Regions from separate parts of the Paenibacillus tundrae genome, predicted to be linked through region 1. Evidence: riboswitches for the same ligand, from Rfam matches in the RefSeq annotation. Region 1 holds a riboswitch; the other holds the start of a gene.
The links. A riboswitch is a leader RNA that binds a small molecule or an ion and turns the genes downstream of it on or off. The one in region 1 is predicted to bind S-adenosylmethionine.
Positions count from the first base shown of each region.

Region 2: it holds a riboswitch for S-adenosylmethionine, as region 1 does, so the genes downstream of both, V6W81_RS23860 (methionine ABC transporter ATP-binding protein) here and metA (homoserine O-acetyltransferase MetA) in region 1, are expected to answer to the same signal.

Region 1 covers NZ_CP145605.1:1,934,144-1,941,720, reverse strand. Annotated here, with positions in the region: gene mqnC (cyclic dehypoxanthinyl futalosine synthase) at 1-197, opposite strand, end outside; gene V6W81_RS08665 (trans-sulfuration enzyme family protein) at 601-1,785, opposite strand; gene V6W81_RS08660 (aminotransferase class I/II-fold pyridoxal phosphate-dependent enzyme) at 1,778-2,965, opposite strand; gene metA (homoserine O-acetyltransferase MetA) at 2,990-3,907, opposite strand; SAM riboswitch class I at 4,108-4,232, opposite strand; gene corA (magnesium/cobalt transporter CorA) at 4,685-5,620, shown strand; gene V6W81_RS08645 (HRDC domain-containing protein) at 5,711-6,712, opposite strand; gene V6W81_RS08640 (ROK family protein) at 6,904-7,577, opposite strand, start outside.
Region 2 covers NZ_CP145605.1:5,320,454-5,328,030, reverse strand. Annotated here, with positions in the region: gene V6W81_RS23885 (putative polysaccharide biosynthesis protein) at 1-270, shown strand, start outside; gene V6W81_RS23880 (DUF2515 family protein) at 470-1,741, opposite strand; gene V6W81_RS23875 (thioredoxin family protein) at 1,858-2,202, shown strand; gene V6W81_RS23870 (COX15/CtaA family protein) at 2,560-3,498, shown strand; gene V6W81_RS23865 (Cthe_2314 family HEPN domain-containing protein) at 3,717-4,457, shown strand; SAM riboswitch class I at 4,598-4,740, shown strand; gene V6W81_RS23860 (methionine ABC transporter ATP-binding protein) at 4,866-5,903, shown strand; gene V6W81_RS23855 (methionine ABC transporter permease) at 5,905-6,564, shown strand; gene V6W81_RS23850 (MetQ/NlpA family ABC transporter substrate-binding protein) at 6,646-7,482, shown strand.

The DNA.
Region 1 (7,577 bases):
TCGCATACGTTTGTGTAGTTGATGTTACGCCCAATTACGAATGTTCTGTATGGTTCAGGGTGCATGCGTTTCATGATAACATTAGCTGCCGCCCCAATTTTGTCCACTTCGTCCGATTCAAATAGTTGAATCGTATCTTCCAAATCTAAACGCTCGCCCCGAAGGGCTTTATCTAAGATACGGTCTACCGTACTCATTATAAAAAAGCCTCCCTCATGAAGTGAAAATATGATAACGATCATCCTAGCTTGTGGACTAGATACACAAGTTCCGGTGAAAACATCGTATTTCTGTACTCCAACTATCGTAACACAGGTTACATGTGAAAAAAAGCACCTTATGAGCAGGTGCTTTAAAAATAAGTGAAAATGTAGACATATAGAATTGTTCAAATAAATCCGCTTTTGATTACGAAGGATGCCTAACAGCATCTCAGCGTCGAAGATGGAATTTAGCCGAAATATCCGTTGCTCACGTATCTTAATCTACGCTCCGCTACTCTATTTCAATCTTCATCCCATCTTCTTGGTACTGAAAACCAACTTTTTTGAACACATGCATATCAAATTGTATATTTTTTACTGCTGTCAGAGAAGATTTCTAGGATTCTTGAAGTGCTTGCTCCAAATCCGCAATCAAATCATCAATGTCCTCAAGACCGACCGAGAAGCGAAGCAATCCATCCGTGATTCCGCGATCACGACGAACCGCTGCAGGCATTGCGGCATGAGACATCATTGCAGGATAAGACAATATACTCTCTACTGCTCCCAAGCTCACAGCAACGATTGGTAGCTTCACACGATTAAGCACTGCTTTGGCACGATCACCAGAACCTACATCAAAGGATACGACAGCACCATAGCCTGTTGACTGGCGTTCGTGCACTTCGCGACCTGGATGATCCTGTAACCCTGGATAATAAACAGCTGAAACATCACTTCGTTCATTTAACCAAGCCGCAAGCTTGGCTGTGCTCTGTTCACTGTGTGCCATACGAGCACCAAGTGTCTTCATTCCACGCATGAGTAGCCAGGACTCTTGCGCTCCAAGCACAGTACCCAACCCGTTCTGCAACTGCTTGAGCTGTTTACCCAGAGCTTCTGTACGAGCTACAGCAAGCCCTGCTAACACATCGCTGTGACCACCAAGGAACTTAGTAGCACTATGTACAACGATATCTACACCTAACTCTATTGGACGCTGGTAGTAAGGTGTCATAAATGTGTTGTCCAGAATTGTAACTAATTCATGCTCCTGAGCCCATGATGTTACTGCAGCGATATCCGTAATCTTCAGCGTTGGATTGGATGGTGTCTCCATATAAACGGCTTTCGTATTGGGCTGAATCGCTGCTTTCACTTCTTCGATATCTGTCATATCGACAAATGTCGTATCAATCTGCATCCGGTTTAAAATCGAAGTCAGCAAGCGATACGTTCCGCCGTAAACGTCCTCTGTCACGATGATATGATCCCCCGCCGAGAACATCATGAAGACACTGGAGATTGCTGCCATCCCTGAAGAATACGCAAAACCACGTACCCCGCCTTCTAGCAGGGTGATGTAATCCTCCAAAGCCTGACGCGTAGGATTCCCTGAACGACTGTAATCATGTTGTGGTGGATTGAAGATATCAAAATGATGGAAGGTGGACGCCTGATAGATCGGCACACTGGAAGCTCCCGTCGTTTTGTCTACCTCATCCCCGAAATGCAGCAGTTTGGTATCGAATTTCAATTCAGAAGAATCAGAAGAACCGGAATTTTTGTTCTGTTCACTCATGATGTGCTCCTCCTTCAATTTCGAGTTTTGCTGCTGCTAGGGCATTGCCCAGATCTGCGATAAGATCCTCTGCGTGCTCAATACCTACGGAGAAGCGCAACAAACGATCATCCACGCCGACAGCATCACGGATCTCAATCGGGATATCGGCATGAGTTTGTACTGCTGGATATGTCATTAATGATTCAACGCCGCCTAAGCTTTCAGCAAATGCGATGAGTTTAATGTGACGCAGCAATGGCTCTACGTAACGAGCATCCTTCACTTTGAAAGAGAAGATACCCGTGTTACCGCTGGATTGCTTGTTCTGCACCTCATATCCGGGATGATCCGACAATCCTGGGTGATAGACTTCACCAACAGCTGGATGCTCCAAAAGATATTTAGCGATTGTCAACGCGTTATATTCATGGCGCTCCATCCGGAGAGCCAATGTTTTCATACCCTTCATCAACTGGTAGGAATCTGTTGGAGATAACACTGCACCAATGGAGTTGTGTAAGAATGCCATTTCTGCTGACAGTTCCTCTCCTTTGGTCACAATCAATCCAGCAAGGACATCGTTATGTCCACCAAGGTACTTCGTTGCACTGTGAATAACGATATCCGCACCCAGCTCGATTGGACGTTGGAAGAATGGAGTCAACAACGTGTTGTCCACGATAGTCAAAAAGTTATGGCTCTTCGCCCATGTGCTTACCGCTTCAACATCTGTAATCATCATCAGCGGGTTGGTTGGTGTCTCAATAAAGACCGCTTTGGTATTCGGCTGGAGAACTTTCTCTAGTGCAGCCAGATCATTCGTATCGACATAGCTTGCTGTTACACCGAAACGAGATAGAATACGTTCTAGCAGACGATATGTGCCCCCGTACAGATCAAGTGATACAATCAGATGATCTCCTTGACTGAACAATGCAAAAATCGTTTGCAGTGCTGCCATGCCTGAGCTACAGGCAAAACCCGCATCCCCAGACTCCAGTGCAGCTGCTGCTTCCTCCAACACTTTACGTGTTGGATTCGTTGTACGAATATAGTCAAATCCCGTGCTCTGTCCAAGCTTCGGATGGCGAAACGCAGTTGCTTGATAGATTGGAAAGTTAATTGCACCTGTGACCGGTTCATGAATAGAACCAATTTGAGCTAAGCGGCTTTCGATTTTCAACTTGTTATCTTCCATTGCAGAATCCCCCTGTTATCTCGATTAAATTTGCGGACCAATATCGTAAGGTGTTTCTTGATACACATAGTAATTGAGCCAATTAGAGAATAATAAGTTAGCATGCGCCCGCCATGTCGCTGGAGGAACACGGGAAGGATCATCTTTCGGGAAATAATTTTTAGGTAGCGCTACATTTAATCCTTTGGCTGCATCGCGGTCATATTCCCACTTGAGGGATAACGGATCGTACTCAGCATGTCCGGTAACGAAAATCTGTTTACCGTCTTTGGTTGCAACTAGGAAAATACCTGCATCCTCAGATTCAGCCAAAATTTCAAGACGCTCGTCCTTCTCAATATCTTCATGACGCACTTCAGTGTGACGTGAATGAGGAACATTAAACACTTCATCGAAACCACGCAGGAGTGGAACATGAGATTTGTTAATCGTGTGTGGAAATACGCCAAAGCACTTTTCGTCCAATGAAACTTTAGGAACGCCGAAGTGATGGTATAAGCCCGCTTGTGAGGCCCAACATATATGCATGGTTGAAGTAACATTTGTTTTGGTCCATTCGAAGATTTCTTGGATTTCCTTCCAATAGTTCACGTCCTCGAAATCCATCTGTTCTACAGGTGCACCTGTAATGATCATGCCATCGAAGCGGCGATGTTCGATTTCATCAAATGTTTTGTAGAATTCATCCAGGTACTCCTGGGAAGTGTTCTTAGATGTATGAGATTTCGGATGTACCAGAACGATGTCGACCTGTATAGGTGTATTCCCCACCAAACGTAAGAGCTGGGTCTCGGTCGTTTCTTTCGTTGGCATAAGGTTTAATATAGCGATACGAAGCGGACGAATATCCTGTTGATATGCGGATGTCTCGTCCATGACAAAGATGTTTTCCCCTGCAAGCACTTCCTTCGCAGGTAAAGTGTCCGGTATTTTGATTGGCATGGTGTCAAACTCCTCCTTGAGCATAAATAGATTGCAGCATACGCTGCCATGAGCTTGCTCTACAAGCATAGAATTCCTACGTCTAATGCCGTGAGACAGGCTCAAGTTCCTTAGCGAAAATCAGTGCTGAGAAGTCGGGGCATATAACAAAGACCTTCCTCGGATTCCGAGAAAGGTCATATGTAAATAGATATGCGCCTCTCTCATCTCTCAGTTACAACAGTACCTCTTGGGCACATAGTCGCTGCAAGAATTAGCACCGTGCGGTATACCGCCGGTTGCCGGGTTTCATCGGGCCAGTCCCTCCACCTACTCTTGATAAGATTTCGCTGTATTTAATTTTTGAAATTTAATTGCTTTCCGTTTACTTTAAAACATTAATTCGTTCACGTCAAGCTACAGTTCATCCTAAGTTTCTACATCTCGGAACCGTTTTTCACCACCTATCATACACTGCCTCAGAGCGCGAAATAGACACATTTTTGCGCTTGAAAGCACGTTGGACCAGCGGTATACTAAACAGGTGTTGTAAACCCTTATGTGAGAGGTGACATAATCAATGGATGGCGACCCGAGGCCTGACTGGCAGCCGAATTCCGACAAACAGCATAGAGAATTGACATCAGCATGCCGGCAGCGGGACGTTACTTCCGTTTGCATATAGAGCGAACGCAGACCTGATCTCCAGGCTCCGCTGCCGACCGGCTGATCTCTTCTTTTTGCGCCCATAATGATGAAGAACCGCCAACCTGGCGGGTGCAGAAGGAGTCGATAACGATGAAAATCCGGTTGGTAAACAACGGTGTATTTATCCCAGTGGATGATATTCAGCAAGCGCTGACTCCACCAGCGGAGGGCTTTTACTGGATTGATGCGGATGTGGATGATCTGGCCGTGCTTCAGCCGCTATTTATGATGCATGACCTAGCGGTGGAAGACTGCTTAAGTGACGAGGAACAGCGTCCGAAGATCGAAATTTATGAAAGTCATTATTTTATTGTCATTAATAGCATTCGTTTTGATGATGAAGAGATATTTTTACGTGCCGTCAACCTGTTCTTGGGCAGACATTTCATTATCAGTGTGACCAAACAGAAAGTCAGTGAGCTGCGAACTTTAAAACCTATTCTATGGGAGCAGGAAGTCAGTACTCCGGATCGTCTGTTATACTTGCTGGTTGACTTAATTGTCGACAATTACTTTACTGTCGGTGATCGAATTGAGGCACGGATCGAGAAGCTTGAGGAAGATATTCTGATGCACACCAAAAAATCTCACCTAAACGAAATAATCGGGCTTCGTAGTGAGATTCTATGGCTCAAAAAAGTGCTTGGTCCTCAAAAAGAGGTCATCAATACACTTAACAAAAAAGACTTGCGTCTCATTGATGATCAATTGCAGAAATACTTCAGCGATATTTATGAGAATGCGGTAAAGATTTCCGAAACGTTCGAAACCTATCGGGATCTGATGGGCAACTTACGTGAGGCTTATCAATCCAGTATTGCGAACCGAGCGAATGAGATCATGCGTGTGTTTACCGCCATCACCACAGTATTCATGCCCTTGACCGTTATTACCGGTATCTACGGGATGAACTTCGAATTTATGCCAGAATTGCACTGGAAATATTCATACTTTGTGGTTATTGGGCTTATGGTGACACTTGGCCTGAGTATGTTCTTCATTTTCCGCAAAAAAGACTGGATCTGATTAGACTCGGAATGAACATTTCAAAGAGAATAGAAGACGAAGCCTCCCTAATGGGGTTATGGCCTCGTCTTTTTTTGGTCTAATCGCACATTAACTGACGTTCTGCTCCGTCTCCACATGACGACGATAACGAATCCGGATCATACGAAGCTTCTCATATACTTGCTCCAGGCTACCTCCACCTGGTTTTTCTTCCCCATATACTTTATGTAGCACAGGCTTCAGAAACGCGTCTCCTAGTTCCTCATAGGCGTTCCATACGGCTTCTTGTTCTTGTTCAGGCATAATGGCAAGCTCTGCATCAAGAAGACAATCCGTATCATAACCCTCTAGATCTAAGATCTCCAGTAATTCGATTAGCTCTCGGCGTGACAATCCCGAACGGTGAACAATCTCCTCTAACGTGTGCCCTTCCTTCATGCCTTCAAGTACTTGCTTACGTGTCTTGAATTTGTCTAGTTCCTGTTTATACTTCTGTTCCTTCTGTCGATAAAGCCAGTTCTCGTACTCCTCTTCTTTCAATGCAGAGTATACCCAGTCGAGTGGAAATACGGTGGAACGCTCCACTCCGTTCGTTAGCTCCAGCCATGCTTGACCATACTCGGAGGCCTTGCTCTCTCCAACACCCGGCAATTGCATCAGTTCATCCATCGTCAATGGCACATACGAACTAATCATGCGAAGCAACCGGTTCGTTGCAATAAAATAAGGAGCCTTCCGGTCAGAAGCGGCTCTCTTTCTACGCCATGTGCATAGATCTGCATACAATGTTTCATTGGCATACAACTCGCTATAACATTGAAGCCGTTGTCCACCATAATTTCGTGATCGCAAATCTTCAATCTCATGAAATAAACCTTGTAGTAACGGTCGGAACCCTTCACTCATCTGTAGTGCTAGTTGATGACGATAAATATGCATGAGTTCTTCCCACGAACTGCCCTCATACCAAACCTTATCCTCTCGATCCCCTTCCTCATACAAGCTCCAACCCAGATGCCATGCGCCTTCTTCTTCGCCAATCCACACCTGTGCGAGCTCTTCATTCTGATCTGTAATTCTTGCTAATCTGTTCATAAAAATGACTTCCATGGTCAATCCCTCCTTCGAGTTCAGCTACACCGCTTGTAAGGCTCACCCTCATCACCTTCAAAAAAGGCACAAAAAAACACCCCTCCTGCAAAATGAATGCAAGAGAGGTGCTTCCTCAACAAACCGTGCTATGCTGTTGCTCATATCATACCATATTGGAAAAATTCGTCAATCATTTCGTGTTGTATACTTTATTTATTTAGTGCAAGCTTCGCAAGCGCCAAGGAGCCGCACAGCCCTGCGTTATCTCCAAGACCCGGTGAGACCACATATTGATCGATATCGGACTGAAGTGCGGGATGCTGTACATAACCATTCAGCAATTCCTGTAATTTTTTGCGTATCAAAGGGAAGAGCTGCTCCTGCTTCATCACACCGCCGCCCATCACAATTTTCTGTGGGGAGAGAATCAGAACATAGTTCATAAGTGCATGCGCCAAGTAATGAGCCTCGATCTCCCATGCTTTGTGATCCGGTGATAACTCATAAGCTGGTTGTTCCCATCGTTTGTTAATCGCTGGACCTGCAGCAAGTCCTTCTAGGCAATCGCTATGATAAGGGCAGAATCCTTCAAAGGTATCCTCCGGATGTCTACGTACGATGATATGTCCCATCTCTGGATGAGACAATCCATGTACCATTTGACCAGAAACTACAGCACCTGCACCAATTCCTGTACCCACCGTAATATACAAGCAACTGTCTAATCCTTTGGCTGCGCCCCAAGTCGCTTCACCAAGTGCAGCTCCATTCACATCGGTATCAAACGTCATTGGCACATCATAATGTTCCTTCAATTTGCCAATAAGGTTGTATTGCCCCCAATGTGGTTTGGGTGTAGTGGTAATGTATCCGTACGTTGGAC
Region 2 (7,577 bases), 3.1 Mb from region 1:
GGGTTCCTGTTGACTGTATTGCTCGCTGCAGGTGCTGGCTTCGGCACAAACTGGTTAGGAAATATGGTCTTTGGCTCATTCCTGCCATCCCGTGTATCGTTCCTGATGACCTGTCTCGTTGTTGGTGCACTGGTCGTTGTTATCTATCTCGTGCTCCTGATTGTACTGCGTGTGCTGCGTAAGGATGAGTTGGGGAGTTACCCACGTATTCTGCAAAAGGTTTTACGTCCACTAATGCGTCTGCAACGTGGAGTAGAGCAACAAGGGTAACCGATGGTAACTGGTCATATGCCCTAACTTAAGGGCATGCCTTTAACCCATATCTAAGCATTGCATATAAGCCTGTTCGCTGTATTTATTCAGTGGACAGGCTTTTTGGTATGTGTATCAGATATGCTCGAAGGAAGAGAAAGCAAGCCTGGATCCGGATTGCTTTGCTATGTCGTTTCTTAATAAGATGTGATGAGACTTAATGTAATAAAGTTTTGGCATCATGAGCTGCCGCAGTTTTGAGCAACCCATATCGGTGTTCGTGACTCATCTCGAATAGCCATGGTCGACGTGGTGCGGTTAGATGGCCAAGGCAATCCCTACTCTGGAGCCAGTCCTGTCTTGTAATCGGCTCATAGGGTGTATCCTGCCACACAGCGAGTAATTCAGGGCTGTATAGTCGCTGACCCTCTGGCAGCCATTCCAGCTCCAATAATTCCTTGCTATAAAACTCATTCTTTCCAGCATGCTCCTCGTGGGCTGTGAACAAGCCTGGCCAATATTCGGCACGCGATCCGCGATGGGGTACGGCACGGGCGAATTCTAGTACTTGCGTCAATACTTGCTGGGTACCGAACAGCATAGCATACAGGCTTTTTCCAAACATAATACGTTCATCAAGCTTGGCGAAATGTTCAATGACTCGGCCCGTAAGTCCTTTGCCACGTCCGAGTGGAAATACGATATGATTAAGCCCAGCCAGGTTATGCACATGAAAGGCAGGCTTGGACAGCACTTCTTTTTTAAAATAAGGATGCTGCACAACCCGGCTCTCAATATAGTTCTGCTCATTAATAATTAATGCCACACTGAGCAACGAGCTGCATCGTTCCAGCCAAAATCGTTCCCAAAAGGGAGTCATAAAGACAGAGATATGGAAATGGGGGAGGAGGTGAAAACAACTTCGTCCCAGTCTACGGCTGTTCATGTACAACAATAATTGAGGATAGGCGTCTTGGAAGATAAGCGCATTACAACGCTCCAGCATGCGATACATATGTTCTCGATCAGTTTGACTTTGCAGGTTGTGCATTAGACCACTCTGTAGATCTGTCATATGGTATCCACCGTTGCGTGAAACCATATGAGCCAGCAGCGCCCAATGAAGCTCAGGATACTGTTCATAACATTCCAGATAGGCTGCTGTGCGGGTAATATTGCTTCGATTATGCTCTGCCGTCAGTCTATGGATTTCTTCTAAAATAATGCAGTCCTCTTCACATACAATCGCGCTGCGAGCATGTCTAGTAGCAGCCGATTCCACTCCAGGCAATGATCGTTCAACTTCTTCTTGCAAGGATTGGGCGACATCAGATTGCCAAGCCAAATCACGTAAAGGATGACGTAGTTGATTGGAGGCTTGCCACGCCGCCTGTTTGCCACGCCAGACTTCCCTCGCCGCACCAGGAATGGAACGCACAATGTGAAAAAAGGACTCCAGTGGAGGCGAATCTGTTTTGTGAGTATGCATTGCTCGTCATCCTTTCTCATGATTGCTCTAACCTCAGTATGTACTGAATATTTGACTTCCACTCGGCAATTTGCTTCACTTAGGTTAAGACAAGGAAAAGAAAGGAAGATGTGATCATGGAACAAATAACTTCCAAACCTGAATTTGATGTAGCGATTCAATCTCCGAGATTGACCGTAGCTGTATTTAAAGCCGATTGGTGTGGAGATTGTAAATACATCGATCCATTTATGCCTGAGGTAGAGGACAAGTATGCTCGTGAGCTGACACTGGTTGAGGTTGATGTTGATCAAGTGGGGACAGTTAGCGAAGAACAAAACATCCTCGGCATACCGAGTTTTGTGGCGTATACAGATGGACGCGAGCTGGTTCGTTATGTGAATAAGCTTCGTAAATCTAGAGAAGAGATTGAGCAGTTTCTTGATCGTGCTGTTGAAGTGTATAAAACGATCCACAAATAAACACAATCCATTTTAAAGGTTACATATGTTAACAGCTACTTTTCCATCATCGGAGAGGTGGCTGTTGGTATGTTCGTTAAAGTTCAGGAGACACTATTAAGATGTGGGTATGAACCTATACATACAGTATTCATACAAATTGCAGAAGCATGAAATAAACGCTTGTGTCTAAAATTTGAACTAAAATGACCTTCTGGTCATTTTTTAAACAGACGTTAACATTTTGTCACAAAGCGCGGCGTCAATGACACTTTTATCCGGTATAATGAGTTTAGTTGTGAATTACGTGTCAAAGTACTGAATCAAGCGAGAAACGATGTTTTTCGCCATCTTAAACCAACAGCAGGTGAGAAAAAATTGAAGCATTTAACCTTGTTTAAGTGGTTAACCGTATTAACTTGTCTTGTAATGTTCCTGGCGACATTCGGTGGGGGCATTGTTACTAAGACGGAATCCGGATTAGGTTGTGGCACAGAGTGGCCTTTGTGTAACGGAAAGCTTGTTCCAGCACATACGGTAGCATCCCTAATTGAATATTCACATCGTGCCGTAAGCGCATTGGCAGGTCTGCTGTCGATTGCCTCTTTTGTAGCATTTTTACGGTTTGGTAAGTCTCGCCGAGATCTACAATTGTTCTCATTACTAACGCTCATTTTTGTTATTGTCCAGGGAATCATGGGAGCCTTTGCCGTGGTGTTCTCCCAATCTTCCGCCGTAATGGCGCTGCACTTTGGATTCTCGATCATAGCCTTCGCAAGTTCTCTAATGATGGCGCTGGGAATAAGGCAGGAGGCGCGTCACGGAGGACTAGAAAGATTGAATAATTACCCTCGGGTAACCAAAGGCTTCCGTAATCTGGTCTGGTTTTCCACTGTTTACACGTATCTCGTTGTGTACACAGGTGCGTTCGTGAGCCATACCGACTCAGCGGGAGGCTGCTCTGGTTTCCCATTATGTAATGGACAGATTGTTCCAGAGTTATCGGGAGGGGTAGCTGTAGCATTCGCTCACCGTTTGGCTGCATTATCCTTAGTTATTGTCATCGCGATTTTGGGTCATTATGCATATCGCAAACACCCGGATAACACCGAACTTCGGAGATTAGGTGTTATCGCTGTAGTGCTCATCCTGCTCCAAGTTTTCATTGGATTCGTGATGATGCTTACGATCGGGCGCCCAGAAGTGTACATGTTCGTTGCACTTGCTCATATGTTGGATATTGCCATATTGTTCGGAGTTCTAACGTACATGAGTTTCCTTGTATACAAGCTGCATCGTCCAGTTAATCGTTTCTAAATCAAGTATACAGATTCAAGATATAGGAAGTTATATTGCGACAACGTACAGAGTCTGCCTTTCAATGATGTAGATCATTGGGAAGGTGGACTTTGTTTGATGTTAGGCATGACAGGGCAACCTAAGCGAAGCAGCATTCATGCATTTACTCTGATCCCGATTTTGTTTAACATGATTAAGCATCCCATGATCAGCAGAATGCAAAGAGGAGGCTGTATATGCTGCGAACGTTGCTAGGCGAACCGCCGCGCCAAAATGAGGGTATTTTGGAGGAAGCTATTGATTCAATGGTGGAGACTTTGGAGTTACTGCAACGACAACTGGAGAAGAACCAAGATCCAACGCATGATTATCGCAAGTTATATGTATGGACGCAGGGGTTAATTTCTTCGTTGGATGAACTGGAGCAGAGTTGCTTTGCAGCATCTCATTTTCGGAAAAAGGTAAAAGCAGGTTCTACAGAAGACATGACCAGTGAAGAAAAGGCTGAATACGCCCGGTATGTTTATTTCTACAAGGATGGATTCATTCGTTGCTTTGCCATTTTGGACAAGACAGGAACGGTGCTGAATGAACTGTTTCAGCTCAATACAACCAAAGTGAAAACGCATTTCTCTTATTTTACCGTGTTGCGACAGTTTGGATATGCGAAGATGCACTCGGAGCTAGCTGTGAAGCTGACTGAGATCAAGGATGTATACCGAGAGCCCATGAGCAAATTACGTAAACGCAGAAACATGGAGATTCATTACATGAATTCTGAGATGCAAGATGATTTGTGGCAACTGCATCAGACGTTACAGGGGAAAGTGAAGCTGGAGGACTTGGATCAGCATTTGAACGAATTGCGTCAAGGATTAGATATGGTGTGTATTACTTTGAAGGCGTCTTATGGATACATTAATAAAATGTGGTATCAACAAGGTTTTAGAGAGCGTACTAAAGGGTTAAAATCATAATATTTACCTTTGACAAATCGGAATACTTGGATTATACTGAGTTCCTAATAGGACATTAAATGTAATATGTTTCAACATGAAGTATCTGAACAGTATAACTGCGGAATTACACGAACTTATACAATCTTACAATATCATATTTCTTATCGAGAGCGGCGGAGGGACAGGCCCGATGAAGCCCGGCAACCGATTTATAACGACAATGGCAAACGTGTCATTCTTTATAGATGTTAGGTGCTAATTCCTACAAAATGGCGTTAAACGCGATTTTGGCAGATGAGAAGGTATATTCTTTCAAGCAAAGAACCCTTTCAGTTTCTGCAAAGGGTTCTTTTTTTATTGCATGAATGGGAGTTTTCCTCTCTTTCGGGTAAAGATAGGTGTAGGCAGTGGGAAGGAGAGTATTACTTGATTGAATTAAAGGGAATAACCAAAACATATGGTAGAGGCGCAAAGGCGACGACTGCGCTTGCGGATCTGAATCTGAATGTACGTAAAGGCGAGATCTTTGGAGTCATTGGGCATTCGGGTGCAGGTAAAAGTACATTGATTCGATGTATCAATCTATTGGAGCGACCTACTGAAGGTGAAGTGTGGGTTAATGGAGTGAACTTGACCAGTCTGAGTAAGTCGGAATTGCAGCAGCAGCGGGGTAAGATCGGCATGATCTTTCAGCATTTCAACCTTCTCTCATCTGCTACGGTCTACGACAATGTTGCATTTCCACTGAAATTGGTCAATACGCCCAAAGCGGAGATCGACCGTAAGGTAAAGGAAATGCTCACCTTGGTCGGACTTGAACAGCATAGCAACAAGTATCCTGCACAATTGTCAGGAGGGCAGAAGCAACGGGTTGGCATTGCACGTGCACTCGCCAGTGATCCAGATGTCCTGCTATGTGATGAAGCGACGTCTGCTCTTGATCCACAGACAACAAGTTCTATTCTGAAGCTTCTGCTGGATATTAACCAGAAGTATGAGTTAACGATTGTGCTGATTACTCATGAGATGCATGTGATCCAGAGTATCTGTGATCAGGTTGCAGTTATTCATCAGGGCGGCATTGTTGAACAGGGACCGGTTACGAAAGTATTTCTCAAGCCGCAACATGCCATCACACGAGATTTCATGCAACAAGGTCAGGCGACTGATTTGTTGTTGCTTGAAGAGGAAGGTTTGGCAAGCTCAGAGAACAGCCGTAAGAATGGCGAACAATCTCAGTTGGTGAAGATTTCGTTCTTGGGGCAGAAGACGTATGAAGCTATTCTGTCACGAACCGTTCGCAAAACCGGCGTTGATTTCGCGATTCTGCAAGGAACGATCTCTACGATCAAACAAGTCCCTTATGGACAGCTTATCGTTCGTTTCGAGGGAGATTCTGCTGCGATTAACTCAACTACCCGTGAATTAGTCGAGCAGGGACTTGATGTGGAGGTGCTTCGTTAACATGGACTTTTCAACTGTACACTGGGAAGAGGTCGGCAAAGCGTCTATTGAGACACTGCAGATTCTTCTTGTATCCGGTTTGTTTACTGTAATTATCGGCTTACCATTAGGTGTGCTACTCTTCATGACAGCAAGATCCCCATCGGCAAAATCAATTCTCGTTTACTCGATTCTGTCGGTTATTGTCAATATATTGCGATCTGTTCCATTCATCATTCTAATTGTTGCTCTACTTCCCGTTACTCGCGCCCTTGTTGGGACGGCTACAGGTGTACTGGGGACAATCCCACCACTTGTCATTGCAGCAGCACCTTACTTCGCGAGGATTGTGGAGACGACTTTGCGTGAGGTAGATCGTGGTGTTATAGAAGCTGCACAAGCGATGGGAGCCTCTACAGGGCAGATTGTAAGACGTGTTCTGTTACCAGAGGCACTGCCTGGTTTGCTAGCAGGTATAACCATTACCATAGTTACATTGGTTTCTTATACGGCAATGGCGGGTATGGTTGGTGGCGGTGGCCTTGGAACACTGGCGATCAACTATGGTTACTATCGTTATCAGACAGAAGTCATGCTTGTCGCGGTAGTATTGATTGTTATTTTAGTACAGGTACTTCAGATGTTTGGAGATCGTCTAGTTAAATTGTTCACCAGGAAATAACACATAGACAGCATGACTCGCTCTTATCAAATTGGATAAGGATGCTGCATGCAAAAAATTATTGGAGAAGGGGTTTTACACATGAAAAAATGGTCATTTGCTCTACTAAGTATTATGCTGATTGCAGTATTAGCAGCTTGCGGAAACAACAAGGATGCAGATAGCGGTGCAGACAATTCTGCTGGCGCCCCACGTACCGTTGAACTGAAAGTAGGAGCATCGCCTACACCTCATGCTGAAATTCTAGAAAGTATCAAGCCTGAGCTCGAAGCAGCAGGCATTCGTTTGCAAGTTGTAACATTTAATGATTACGTTCAACCGAATCAACAACTAGCTGACAAACAATTGGACGCTAACTTCTTCCAACACCAACCGTATCTAGATGCAGAAAATGCAGCACGTGGCTTTAACCTCGTTACTGTAACTCCTGTACACGTTGAGCCTTTTGGTGGTTACTCCAAAAAGATTAAATCACTGGATGAATTGAAAGACGGCGCAAAAGTTGCTATCCCGAATGACCCATCCAATGGTGGCCGTGCATTGTTGTTGCTTGCAAAAGAAGGTCTGATTACGCTTAAAGACAACACAAACATCTCGTCAACACTGCAAGACATTACTGAAAATCCGAAAAACTTGGAGATCATTGAGTTGGATGCAGCGATGATGCCGCGTCAACTGGATGAAGCAGATCTGGTATTCATTAACGCCAACTATGCACTGGAAGCGAATTTGAATCCAGAAAAAGATGCTCTTCTGATCGAGGATCTGCAAGGTAACCCATACGCTAACATTCTTGTAGCACGTGAAGATAACAAAGACGCAGACGCTATCAAGAAACTGGCAGAAGCTCTGAATTCCGAAGCAGTAAAAACATTCATCAAAGAGCGCTACCAAGGTGCAGTTGAACCTGCATTTTAAGAGATAACTTAACGAAACATAGAGATTCGAGCACGTATATCATGGGATGTTTAATGATATTATCGAGTGCCGTATCAATATAAAAGACAAAAGCC